DNA from 2 places in the Virgibacillus siamensis genome. Region 2 is predicted to be linked to the other one. Evidence: predicted binding sites of a transcription regulator. Region 2 holds the regulator's gene; the other holds the start of a gene.

Region 1 (7,182 bases), 740 kb from region 2:
TACAGACAATATATACGAATACGCCGAACGCACCAAACAAAACACTTACCGCAAAGAGCAGCCGTACAATGGTTGCATCAATGTTGAAATATTCCGCGATGCCTGAACAAACACCCGCCAGCATACGATTGGATTCTGACCGGTATAAACGTTTCGACATACGAACCCCGCTCCCTTTTGGTTATTTTTCAAAATCCCATATAAAAAAGTATTCATTACCTAAATGCTTTTTGGCCCGATCCTGTAATTCACTGTTCGTGGTTTGACTGTTTCTTATATTACTTAGAACACCACTTGCCTGGGATTTATGTGACTGGATTGCTTCCATTTTTTCATCAAAATAATCCGTAACATCATTTTTCACTTGCGGAACACCAATCTCCTCAAAATAATTATTCGTAATCGCCTGTGCCCAAACGGTTGGGCGTTTTTCCGGCGCCATCAGCCGCACAGCCTCAATCGCTGCTGCCCCGAGAGCGTTATGATCAGGGTGCACTGCATGCTCCGGATAGTGTGTAATAACAAGACTTGGTCTGATTTCTTCCAGAATAGCTTTCAAATGTTGCGCCACTTCATCCCTATCCTCAAATTCCAATGTTTTATCACGATACCCGAGCATACGCAGGTCGATATCCAGCTTCTTGCAAGCTTCCTTCAACTCCTCTTTTCTGATTTCCGGAAGACTTTCACGGTTTGCAAATGTGGGATTACCCATGTTCCTGCCCATCTCTCCAAGCGTACCGCATAAATAGGTTACAGGCACACCTTGCCGACGAAATTTCGTAATCGTACCAGCAGCACCGAATGATTCGTCATCCGGATGCGGATATATAACAACAACGTGTTTCTCCATCTCTTTCACCTAATCCTTTCTTTAATGCCGAAATGGTGTTTCACTTATTTGCAGCGATACCATCAACCGGCCTTCCCGGTCGTGCCCTGCAAGCAAGAGCTGATTTTTACCGTGAATGGTCCAGTCAGTCAACCCTTCCGCATAGATCCATCCAATATCCATCTTTAATCCGGCACGATATGTTTTACCATTCCCCACAATTTTTGCTTGTGAAAAATTCACCTTTGCATTACGGATATAAGCCCCCACCGTATATGCTTTATCATCAAAATGGCTGGCATATGCCCCGTTTGTCGTTTCCAAATGGACATAAACATCTTTATTCACAAAGCTCTCCAGCCACTTCTGCACTTCCAATTGTTCAATTGGTTTCATCTGTATGTTCCTCCCTGCTAACCATCTCTTTTTACCTTATCGAAACACCTGTATCGCGTCAAAAATTCTGTCCGGATTCTATGTTGGGAATTAACGTTGCATTGTGTTAAAAAAGCAGTGAGCTTAGAGAAAATGCTCACTGCTTTAGAAATTTAATTACTTCCTACTTTTTCATGTTTCTTAATATCTGCTTCCATTCGATTGCGGTCTCGTTCCAGTACCGGTTTCAAATAACGTCCGGTATAGGATTCTTCTGTGGCGGCAATTGTTTCCGGTGTACCGGCGGCAATAATTTCGCCCCCCCGGTCACCACCTTCAGGACCAAGGTCAATAATATGATCAGCTGTTTTGATTACATCAAGATTATGTTCAATAATCAAGACTGTGTCCCCATTTTCCACCAGCCGCTGTAAAACATTCAGCAGACGGCGGATATCATCTGTATGCAGACCAGTTGTCGGCTCATCCAGAATATAAAATGATTTACCGTTCGAGCGGCGGTGCAGTTCACTTGCCAATTTCACACGCTGTGCTTCCCCGCCGGACAATGTTGTGGCCGGCTGACCAAGCTTCACATAACCCAGTCCCACGTCATAAACAGTCTGCAGTTTGCGTTTGATTTTCGGGATATTGGCGAAGAAACCAAGAGCCTCCTCGATTGTCATTCCAAGCACATCTGCAATACTTTTCCCCTTATATTTAACTTCCAATGTTTCACGATTATATCGTTTACCGTGGCACACCTCACATGGCACATAAACATCCGGCAGAAAATGCATTTCGATTTTAATAATCCCATCGCCGCGGCATGCCTCGCAACGTCCGCCTTTAACATTGAAGCTGAATCGTCCTTTTTTATATCCGCGGACTTTTGCTTCGTTTGTCTGAGCAAAAACGTCACGAATATTATCGAACACACCGGTATATGTCGCTGGATTGGAACGGGGTGTGCGTCCAATCGGCGACTGGTCAATATCAATGACTTTTTCAATATGCTTAATACCTTTTATTTTCTCATGTTTCCCCGGTTTATGTTTACCCCGATATAATTGTTTCGCCAATGATTTATACAAGATCCCATTTATTAATGTACTTTTTCCGGAACCGGAAACACCTGTTACAACAGTCATCAGCCCAATTGGGAATTTGGCATTAACATGTTTCAGGTTGTTTTCCTCTGCACCAACTACTTCAATATTCTTCTTGTTAGGTTTGCGTCGTTTAACAGGCAACGGGACGTACTCATTTCCCGATAAATATTTTCCGGTCAATGATTCTTGATTTTTCATCACTTTCTCTGGTGTTCCACTTGCAACAATTTCACCACCGTGTTCACCGGCACCCGGTCCAATGTCTATCAAATAATCAGCGGCGAGCATTGTATCCTCATCATGTTCCACAACAATTAGCGTATTGTCCAGGTCACGCATCCGTTTTAGCGTATTGATCAGCCTGTCATTGTCACGTTGATGCAGACCGATGGACGGCTCATCCAGTACATACAGAACCCCTGTCAATGCTGAACCGATTTGAGTTGCCAGTCGGATTCGCTGTGCCTCTCCGCCTGATAATGTGCCTGCAGCACGGGAAAGTGTCAAGTATTCCAGCCCGACATTATTCAAAAAGTCAAGGCGATCACAAATTTCTTTCAGAATCATTCTGGCAATTGTTTCTTCTTTTTCTGTAAGCTCAAGGTTTTGAAAAAAATCTTTTGCCTCCACAATGGAAAAATCAGTAACCTGGCTAATGTGCAATTTATTCACCAGCACTGCCAGTGCACCTTCCCGTAATCGATACCCGCCACAGTCCGGGCAGTTGGTCTGTGCCATATATTTCTCCAGTGTTTCACGGATAAAATCCGATGAAGTCTCTTTATAGCGGCGTGCAATATTATTCAGGACACCTTCAAAAAAGATGTCATTGTCACGAACATTCCCAAAGTCATTTTTATAATGAAAATGAATTTTTTCCTTTCCGCTTCCATACAAAATCTTGTCCATTTGTTTGGCGGGAATTTTTTTAACCGGTATATCCATGTCTATTCCGTAATGATCACAAACACTTTTAAGCAATTGGGGATAATATTGCGAACTGATCGGCTCCCAGGCAACAATTGCATGTTCATTCAATGATTTGTCCCAGTCAGGAATGACAAGGTCCAGGTCAACCTCCAATTTGGTTCCAAGTCCATCACATGTTGGACATGCACCGAATGGACTGTTAAAGGAGAATAACCTCGGTTCCAATTCTCCAATGGAAAAACCGCAAATCGGACATGCGTGATTTTCATTAAACATCAGTTCTTCATCGCCAATTACATCGACGATTATCTTTCCTTCCCCTAGGGCAAGTGCTGTTTCAATGGAATCACTAAGACGTCCGGCGACACCATCTTTGACCACAATACGGTCAACCACTACCTCAATGGAGTGCTTTTTATTTTTCTCAAGTTTTATTTCTTCCGTTACTTCACGCATTTCTTTATCAACACGAATTCGGACATAACCTTCACGCTTCAATTTTTCAAACGTTTTTACATGTTCTCCTTTGCGTCCGGAAACAACCGGGGCAAGAATCTGCATTTTCGTACGCTCTGGATATTCCAGGATTCGGTCAACCATTTGCTGAACAGTCTGTGACGTGATTTCAATTCCATGCTTTGGACATGTAGGCCGCCCGATGCGCGCATATAAAAGCCGCAGGTAATCATAAATTTCAGTAACCGTACCAACCGTCGAACGCGGGTTTCTGCTTGTTGTCTTCTGGTCGATGGAGATAGCCGGTGATAATCCTTCAATCGCGTCCACATCCGGTTTATCCATCTGTCCCAGAAACTGACGGGCATATGCGGAAAGGGATTCAACATAACGGCGCTGTCCTTCCGCATAAATGGTATCAAAAGCAAGTGATGATTTACCCGATCCGGATAATCCGGTTAAAACAACAAGCTTATTTTTCGGAATTTCCACATTGACATTTTTCAGATTATGTGCGCGTGCACCTTGTATTTTGATTGATTTACTAGGCATGAACTGGTCATCCTTCCACTTTCAATATCGGCTCAACGGATATTGATTCCGTTCTTTAGCCTTCTGCTTTCAATTCAAGTATTATATCACGAAGTTCCGCAGCTTTCTCGAAATCAAGCGCTTTGGCTGCTTCCTTCATTTCTTGTTCCATATTATCAATAACCTTTGACTTCTCCGCTTTTGACAATTTGGTAAGGCTGGCGGATTTATTTTCATAGTTTTCCTGATCCTCGGCGGCAACTGTAGCTCGGATAACGTCACGAACATCTTTCTTGATGGTTGTCGGTGTAATATCATGTTCTACGTTGTAGGCCATCTGCTTTTCCCGGCGCCGGTTAGTTTCATCAATTGCCACCTGCATCGAATTCGTAATCTTATCCCCATACATAACTACTTCACCATGCTCATTTCGTGCCGCTCTGCCCATTGTTTGGATAAGTGATCGTTCAGACCGCAAGAACCCTTCCTTATCGGCATCCAGTATAGCAACCAGTGAAACTTCCGGAATATCCAGACCTTCTCGCAGCAGATTAATCCCGACAAGCACATCGTATTTACCAACCCGCAGATCCCGGATAACTTCAATACGTTCGAGCGTTTTAATCTCCGAATGCAGATAAGCTACTTTAAAACCGATTTCCTTCAGATAATCAGTCAGATCTTCCGCCATTTTCTTCGTCAGTGTTGTTACAAGAACACGTTCACTCTGTTTGGAACGTGTATTGATCTCCTCAATCAGGTTATCAATCTGACCTTCAATCGGCCGTACATCAATTTTTGGATCAAGCAATCCTGTCGGCCGGATGATTTGTTCCGTCACATCAGGTGTATGTTCATTTTCATATGGTCCTGGCGTAGCTGAAACATAAATCAGCTGATTGGTGGCTTTTTCAAACTCGTCAAACTTAAGCGGCCGGTTATCAAGTGCGGATGGCAGGCGAAAACCATGATCAACAAGCACCTGTTTTCGCGCCTTATCCCCATTATACATTCCCCGTACCTGTGGCAATGTAACGTGTGATTCGTCAACAACAACCAGAAAATCATCCGGGAAATAATCAAGCAGTGTATATGGCGTTGAACCGGCTTCACGAAATGTCAGATGACGCGAATAGTTTTCAATCCCCGAACAAAAGCCCATCTCATGCATCATCTCAATGTCGTAATTGGTCCGTTGCTCCAGTCGCTGAGCTTCCAATAATTTATTGTCATCCCGCAGTTCCTTTAACCGATCTTCCAGTTCCTGTTCAATATTTTTAATCGCCTTTTTTAATTTCTCTTCACGAGTGACAAAGTGTGAAGCAGGGAATATGGCTACATGTTCCCGATCACCGACAATTTCTCCTGTTAGTGCATCCACTTCACGGATCCTGTCTATTTCATCGCCAAAAAATTCAATTCGCATACAGTGTTCCTCTTTTGAGGCAGGAATAACCTCCACAGAATCCCCGCGAACCCGAAATGTGCCACGCTGGAAATTGATATCATTCCGAGCATATTGGATATCCACAAGATCCCGCAGAAGCTGGTCACGATCTTTTTCCATTCCCATCCTGAGTGACAGCACCTGGCTTTCATAATCTTCGGGTGACCCCAAACCATAGATGCATGATACACTGGCAACAATAAGAACATCACGCCGTTCAAATAAAGATGATGTTGCTGAGTGCCGCAGTTTATCAATCTCATCATTGATACTGGCATCCTTTTCAATAAATGTGTCTGTTGAAGGTACATAGGCTTCCGGCTGATAGTAGTCATAATAACTTACAAAATACTCCACTGCATTATTCGGGAAATATTCCTTGAACTCACTATACAACTGTCCTGCCAATGTTTTATTATGTGCAATTACCAATGTGGGACGGTTTATTTCCGTAACTACATTTGAAACGGTAAACGTTTTTCCGGTTCCCGTCGCACCAAGGAGCGTCTGATGGCGCTGTCCGGCCTTTACCCGGTCAACCAGTTCTTTTATTGCGCTTGGCTGATCCCCGCTTGGCTCGTATCGTGCCACAAGGTCAAATTGATTTTTCACAGGTCAATCCTCCGTTCGTCGGTATACTATCCAGTTTACCATAGTTTCATTAATATTTTAACAGATAAGCGAACAAATATTCGATTAATCTGCTCAACTTTTTAATATCCATTCTATCCAATCACATCGGTCATAAATCTGTAAAAATAAATGCTTGTTCCTGCATTGATATGACAATCCTATTTACATATAATCAAATTAGGACACAAACGAAAGGACAATGACAATGAAAAAAATTATATTGTTGCTATTCACGGCTGCTGTACTTGCTGCATGTGGTCAAACCGATAATACAAGCAGTTCTTCCGATGAAGTAGTTCAGTCAATAAAAGCTGATTTAAAAGTGCCGGAAAATGCCGGCATTGGAGACAAGGTTACCTTCAAAGTCTCGGTAAAACAGGATGGAAAAGCGATTGAAGACGCAGATGAAGTGAAATTCGAAATCTGGAAAAACGGTGCAAAAAATAAAAGTGACATGATTGAAGCAGAGCATACATCCGGTGGTATTTATGTTGTCAAAAAAACTTTTGACCAAAAAGGTATTTACTATGTACAGTCACACGTTACAGCAAATCAAATGCATACGATGCCAAAAAAGAAAATCAATATCGGAAATGCAAAAGCCAATAAAGACCGATCTGGGGAAAAGCATGAACATGGTCACCATCATTCCCAGACAAAAGTAAATTTCAATCCTCCCGAAACGATTACTGCAGGTAAGAAAACAACATTTACCGTTAATGTTTCAACTAAAGAAAAGCCACTTCAAAATGGATCTGTGACCTTGGAAATCTGGCAAGAAAATCAGGATAAACATCAATGGCTGAATATGACAGAACAATCAGGCGGTACATATAAAGGAAAAACCACTTTTGACAAAACCGGAG
Region 2 (7,182 bases):
TGAAAGATGAAAGCAAACAAAACCATCCGTTACTTCCATCTCCACAGAAAACATTAATCTTGACAGGAATAATTATTATTGCTCTTTTGAGTTATGCCATCTTTAATACTGCGGGACTGCAGAATATGATAACCATGTGGGTTGGTCTCCTGTTAGGTCTAACACTTTTTCATGCCCGGTTTGGTTTTACTTCAGCTTTCAGAAGGCTGCTGTCTGTCGGCAATGGTCAAGCAATGCGTGCTCATATGATTATGATGGCGGTAGCATGTACGCTGTTTGCTCCAATTCTGTCGATGGGGCTTGGTTTTTTTGGAAACGATCCATCAGGATATGTTTCTCCGGTAGGAACAAGCGTGGTCGTAGGGGCATTTATATTCGGTATCGGGATGCAGTTGGGAGGCGGATGCGCATCAGGAACATTGTATGCAGTTGGCGGTGGCCGTTCCGCGATGTTCGTAACATTGATTGCATTTATTATTGGTTCTGTGCTGGGTGCATGGCATTGGAATTTTTGGGTGAATGAAACACCATCATTTCCTTCAATTTCCCTGGCAACAAGCACTGATTTGGGTTACGCCGGCGCCTGGGCCGTGCAATTATTGCTTTTTGTACTCATATTTGGTGCAGCGTATTATTTTGATAAAAAACGAACACCGCCAACGATAAAGCCGCTTCCAAGCGGGAAAGGCTGGACTCGTATTCCGCGTGGTTCCTGGCCATTATGGGTTGCAGCCATTTTACTGGCAGTTTTTAACGCTTTGACATTATTGGTCAGAGGGACCCCATGGGGCGTTACATCGGCTTTTGCATTATGGGGATCTAAAATAGCAATGTTCTTCGGCATAGATGTCACCAAGTGGGTATATTGGTCTGGTGAACGTGCCGCTTCGTTGGATCAATCCGTATTAATGCACTCAACTAGCGTGTTGGATTTCGGTGTCATTCTTGGTGCCTTTTTAGCTTCAACAGCAGGTGGTATTTTTACACTGAAAAAACTTGGTCTTAAACGGATTTCTGCTGCTGTAATTGGTGGCATCCTGATGGGCTACGGTTCACGAATCGCATTTGGCTGTAATATCGGTGCATATTTTGGCGGCATCGCTTCCTTCAGCCTCCATGGATGGGTTTGGATGATTATGGCGTTGGCCGGAACATTCATCGCTCTTTATTTACGGCCATTGTTTGGAATGTCTGTACCAAAACCAAAAGATACATTTTGTTAATGATAAAAAAGTGATCCCTTTTCTGATTTGGAAAAGGGATCACTTTTTTTGGTTTTTAATCCATTAATGAATATTCCGGTACAGCCCGATTACTTTTCCAAGTATCGTCACATTTGGATAGATTAGCGGGTCCATTGTGGCATTTTCCGGTTGCAGACGTATTTGATTGGTTTCCTTGAAGAACCGTTTAACTGTTGCTTCATCCTCCTCAGTCATCGCAACAACAATCTCACCGTTCTGTGCAGTGTTTTGTTGTTTTACAATAACCATGTCACCATCTAAGATACCAGCTTCAATCATACTCTCACCCTCGATAACCAGAACGAACAAATTATCGTCGGGACCGGCACTTGAGCTCGGAAGCGGCACAAACTCTTCGATATTTTCGACAGCAGTAATCGGCAGCCCGGCGGTAACTTTACCAATCACTGGCGCATAAACCGCTTCTTCTTTCGGTATGTTCATATCTTCTGACAGATCCAGGACTTCAATTGCCCTTGGTTTAGTTGGGTCTCTTCTAATAAATCCTTTGCTCTCCAGTCTGGCAAGATGACCGTGCACAGTGGAACTTGAAGCAAGTCCTACCGCTACTGCGATTTCACGAACGGATGGCGGATACCCTTTTTCTTTTACCTGTTCCTTAATATAGTCGAGAATTGCCTGCTGCCTTTTGGAAAGTTTGTTCATCTATTAAACACCTCGCGCATAATATTTATTAATGATAGTTTATCATTCAATATATAGAAAAGCAAACATTCGTTCGAAAAAAAGCTTGACAAGATCATTTGTTCGTATATAATAAATACAGAGAAGGCGAACAAAGGTTCTAATACAAAAAGGAAGGGACTGATAAATATGTTTGAAAAGATTTCCAAGACAGATATATTTTATATAGTTGCTTTTGCATTGGCGTTAGCTTTTTTATATTTTACAATGATTACAAGCGCATAATGTAGGGAGATATTCAATTGAGAGCTATCATATATTGCAGGGTTAGTACAAATAAGAAGACACAGGAAACATCACTGGCACGACAGAAAGAAGAACTGACAAAACTTGCTGACAGAAATAATTTTTCTATTATATCGATTATTGAAGAGCGGGAAAGCGGCTATGAGATGGACCGTGATGGTATTTTTTCAATGCTGGATTATTTTGCAGGCGGGGAAGCAGATGTCTTGCTGATACAGGATGAGACAAGACTGGGCAGAGGAAATACAAAAATTGCGCTGTTCCATCAATTGCAGAAATTGCATGTTTCGATTTATACGAGTTTGCACGGAGGCGAATTAGAGGTTTCAGAATCAGACTCCATGGTATTGCAAATTGTAGGGATTGTGGAAGAATACCAGCGTAAACTGCAAAATGCAAAGATCAGGCGCGGAATGAAGCGGGCTGTTCGGGATGGATTTGATCCGGCAAAAAATTTATCCAACCGGCACCAGGCATCCGGCCGTGACCGAATAGCATTTCCAATGGATGAGGTTGTTCAATTAAGACAGAAGGAAATGACATTCAATGAAATCACGAAGCGTATAAATAATTTGGGTTATCCCGTTTCCAAAGCAACTGTTCATCGCAGGTATCAGGAATTTGTAAATTCTTGAATCTGCTTCATATAAAAGGTACTATTGAAGGGCAGGAACACCGATATGGTTCTTGCCTTTTTTGTATGCAACTATCAGGAGGGGTTATCATGATCTCAAAAGAAAAGTTAAATCGTATAAATGAACTTGCCAAAAAGTCAAAGGAAGAAGAACTGACAGATGATGAAAAAGCGGAACAAAAGGAACTGAGACAGGAATATCTGAAAAATGTCCGTAAGTCATTTAAAAATCAGTTCAAATCAATGACTGTGATGGATAAAGAAGGTAATGATGTTACACCGCAAAAAGTTCGGGATCTTCAGGACCGGAATAAAAAGCATTAAAAGCTTTTTCGAAAAAAACTTGTTACAGGTATGGTTTCGTTATAAAATGAAAAAGGATATAAACTAGTTTAGTAACGGAAGGGGAATTTCATTGTCACAAAACATGGAACAACTATCGATTAACACAATTCGCACTTTGGCAATTGATGCCATCGAAAATGCTAATTCGGGCCACCCGGGCCTGCCAATGGGTGCAGCTCCAATGGCGTATTCGTTGTGGACTGATTTCATGACACACAACCCGAAAAATTCCAAATGGTTTAATCGGGATCGTTTTGTTTTATCCGCAGGTCATGGATCCATGCTGCTGTATGGCTTATTACATTTATCCGGTTATGATGTAACCATTGACGATTTAAAATCTTTCCGTCAATGGGGTTCCAGAACTCCGGGACACCCGGAAGTTCATCATACAGATGGGGTGGAAGCTACAACTGGTCCTCTTGGACAAGGTATTGCGATGTCAGTAGGGATGGCAATGGCCGAGGCACATCTCGCATCTCTTTACAATAAAGAAGACATTCATATTATTGACCATCATACGTATGCACTCATCAGCGACGGTGATTTAATGGAAGGTATTTCACACGAGTCAGCTTCTCTCGCCGGTCATCTGGGATTAGGTAAACTGATTGCCCTGTATGACTCCAACGATATTTCCCTGGATGGAGATTTGGATCGCGCATTTTCTGATGATACCGAAAGCCGTTTTAAAGCATATGGCTGGCAGGTTATTCGAGTGGAAGACGGGAATAATCTGACAGAAATCCGTAATGCGATTAAAGAGGCAAAAGAAAATACCGAACAGCCTACATTAATCGAAGTTAAAACAGTTATCGGCTATGGTTCCCCAAACAAATCAGCATCTGCGGCATCACATGGTGCGCCGCTTGGAACAGATGAGGTTAAACTGACGAAAGACTATTATAAGTGGGCACATGATGATTTCCATGTACCGGAAGAAGTCTATGCTGATTTTAACGAAAAAATTGGAAAAGATGGAGCCGATGCAGAGGATAATTGGAACGAACTTTTTACCACTTACAAAGAAAAATATCCGGATGATGCGAAGGAATTGGAACTGGCAATTAAAGGTGAACTGCCGGAAAACTGGAATGCGGATTTGCCTGTTTATGAAGCCGGAAAAGATTCTGCAGCGACTCGTGCCACTTCCGGCGAGGTGCTTAATGCAATTTCAAAAGCTGTACCATATTTCTTCGGTGGTAGTGCTGATTTAGCAGGATCCAACAAGACGACGGTTAAAAATGAAGAAGACTTTTCCCTGCAAAATTACGCTGGTAAAAACATTTGGTTCGGTGTACGGGAATTCGCAATGGCTGCTGCAACCAACGGAATGGCACTGCACGGCGGATTAAAGGCATATGCCGGAACATTCTTCGTGTTTAGTGATTACATGCGACCGGCAATCCGTCTTTCTGCAATTATGAATGCGCCAGTGACATATGTGTTTACACACGATTCGATTGCAGTGGGAGAAGATGGACCGACACACGAGCCAATTGAACAACTTGCATCACTTCGGGCGATGCCAGGACTATCTCTGATTCGTCCTGCTGACGGAAATGAAGTTCAGGCAGCCTGGAGACTCTCGCTTGAGTCAGAAGATAAGCCGACTGCTCTGGTATTGACCAGACAGGGATTGCCAACATTGGAAGGCACAAAAGAAAATGCGTACAATGGTGTGAAAAAAGGTGCTTATGTGGTAAGCAAATCAGATAAAGAAACACCTGATGCATTATTGCTTGCAACTGGCTCTGAAGTGCAGCTGGCCGTAAAAGCAAAGAATGCCTTAAAAGAAAAAAGCATCGATGTGAGTGTTATCAGCATGCCATCCTGGGATCGTTTCAACGAGCAGGATCAGGCATATAAAGATTCCGTTATTCCACCGAACGTGAAAAATCGTGTCGCAATTGAAATGGCTTCACCATTTGGCTGGGAACGTTATGTAGGTGAAAAAGGTAAAGTAATCGGCATTGATACATTTGGTGCTTCCGCTAAGGGAGACAAAGTAATTGAAGAATACGGCTTTACCGTTGATAATGTTGTGAAGCAAGTCGAATCGTATGTGGACTAAGCTATAATGTAATCAGGATGGCCTTCCTTTTGGGAGGTCATTCTTTTTAGATACGGACGGGTTTCGCTTAAATTGGTTGATTTTGGCTCAAGTTCATAATTTGTCTTCACAAAAAGGGTTGCCGATCCGACAGTCGATTCTTGAATTTCGCTCTTTTGACAAAACTAGTGTTCTTTTTCTGCGGGTTATGACAAAATTTTAAAATGAAATGCGTATAATAGAAGGTAAATGAGGAGGGATTTTGTTGAATCAATACGCCATTTACTGGATCAAAGAGGAATTTGCGCATCATTTTTTCCACAAAAGTCATATCCTTTATCGTTTTTTGAAAGCGTATCAAATGGAACAAAACCGGGAAGACTTAAGAAAACAATTTGAATTTATTACGAATCCATTTCCAAAAAAAGAACTGACTGCCCATCTGACTCACAATGTTTCAGATGGTGTTCGTGTGGCTTGGCAGGAGAATAACATTGAAATTTGGAAAGATATGCAATATATTTCTTTACATATCCATCAAAAACATATAAACTTTCGTAGTGAGATATTGCACGATGCGGAACAATTGCTGTTCCCGGCACTCCGTTCATATCAGCCGGTCTTATTTATTATGAGCAATAATACGGAACATTACGGCTGGTTATCTCCGGTAATTCAAAGAAAGAGGGACAAGACTGAACAAGTATTGTATTCTTATCTTTGATTTACTATACTGTATGAGGGACAACAAGAAGGAGGAAAGATTGTTATGGCTACGATTTGGGTTGTACTAATAGCTATCGTTGCATTAATTGCCGGTGTTGCGCTTGGATTTTTCATCGCACGGAAATATATGATGAACTATTTAAAGAAAAACCCTCCAATTAATGAACAGATGCTTCGTACATTAATGATGCAGATGGGCCAAAAACCGTCGCAGAAGAAAATTAATCAGATGATGCGAGCAATGAATAACCAACAAAACAAATAATCAGCACTTATACTATACACGTGCGCACGCCCCTTGTTTCGAAATGGCAACAGGGGGTGTTTTCATTTAGTGAAGTGTTGGTTAATTGTCAAAATCAATCCCTTTCGTTTTTACTGTTATCTGCTAAACTAGGTGAGAGAAGTTAGTGGGAGTGATGTAATATGTCGGGTGAAATAAATATATTTATCGCCTTTGGAGCCGGGTTTTTGTCTTTTGTCTCACCCTGTGTGCTGCCATTATATCCTGTTTTCCTGTCCTATATTACTGGAATGAGTGTCAGTGAAATGAAAGAGGATAATAAAATGCTTAACCGGAAAAGCATGCTGCATACACTGTTCTTTTTGCTCGGTTTTTCCTGTATTTTCATTGTGATGGGGTATACATCAAACGTGTTTTCGGATTTCCTTAATCAATATAAGGATATTATCAGGCAAATCGGTGCTATTCTTATCGTGTTCTTTGGTTTGGTTATTGTAGGATTGCTGAATTTCGAGTTCTTGATGAAGGATAAGAAGATCACCTTCAAAAACAGACCGGCGGGATTCGTGGGATCTTTTCTGATTGGACTGGCATTTTCACTTGGTTGGACACCTTGTATGGGGCCGATTTTGGTGATTGTAATATCACTTGCAGCTACAAATCCGGATCTGGGAATGGTCATGATGATCAGCTATATCCTTGGCTTTTCCATACCATTTTTCATTTTGTCGTTCTTCCTTGGAAAACTGGGATGGATTAAACGAAACAGTTCAAGGATTGTAAAGGTTGGCGGCTATTTGATGATCTTTATGGGGATAGCGCTGTTCTTTAATTGGATGGGCAAATTGACTGCATTTCTTGCTGGATGGATTGGATTTCAAGGCTTCTGACAGTAGATTTTTTGCAGGCATTATATTACACTTTAATTAACAATGTAACTGTTAGAGGGGCATTATTATGTACAAATCGAATGATTTGATTTTAC

The links. Region 2 encodes LexA, which represses DNA repair genes until DNA is damaged. Its sites were predicted from a motif close to CGAACATATGTTCG; they were not measured.
Region 1: the regulator LexA is predicted to act here: its motif matches at 6,365-6,378, upstream of uvrB (excinuclease ABC subunit UvrB).

What each region holds. Positions count from the first base shown of each region.
Region 1 is NZ_FUIH01000007.1:1,979,471-1,986,652, forward strand. Features, by position in the region: gene B1K71_RS13800 (PspC domain-containing protein) at 1-160, opposite strand, end outside; gene bshB2 (bacillithiol biosynthesis deacetylase BshB2) at 182-853, opposite strand; gene B1K71_RS13810 (YojF family protein) at 875-1,228, opposite strand; gene uvrA (excinuclease ABC subunit UvrA) at 1,381-4,257, opposite strand; gene uvrB (excinuclease ABC subunit UvrB) at 4,313-6,295, opposite strand; gene B1K71_RS13825 (FixH family protein) at 6,522-7,182, shown strand, end outside.
Region 2 is NZ_FUIH01000007.1:1,235,243-1,242,424, forward strand. Features, by position in the region: gene B1K71_RS09885 (YeeE/YedE family protein) at 1-1,223, shown strand, start outside; gene lexA (transcriptional repressor LexA) at 1,287-1,910, opposite strand; gene B1K71_RS09895 (YneB family resolvase-like protein) at 2,192-2,830, shown strand; gene B1K71_RS09900 (DUF896 domain-containing protein) at 2,920-3,153, shown strand; gene tkt (transketolase) at 3,245-5,248, shown strand; gene sirA (sporulation inhibitor of replication protein SirA) at 5,493-5,951, shown strand; gene B1K71_RS09915 (YneF family protein) at 5,997-6,218, shown strand; gene B1K71_RS09920 (cytochrome c biogenesis CcdA family protein) at 6,380-7,087, shown strand; gene B1K71_RS09925 (Na(+)/H(+) antiporter subunit B) at 7,155-7,182, shown strand, end outside.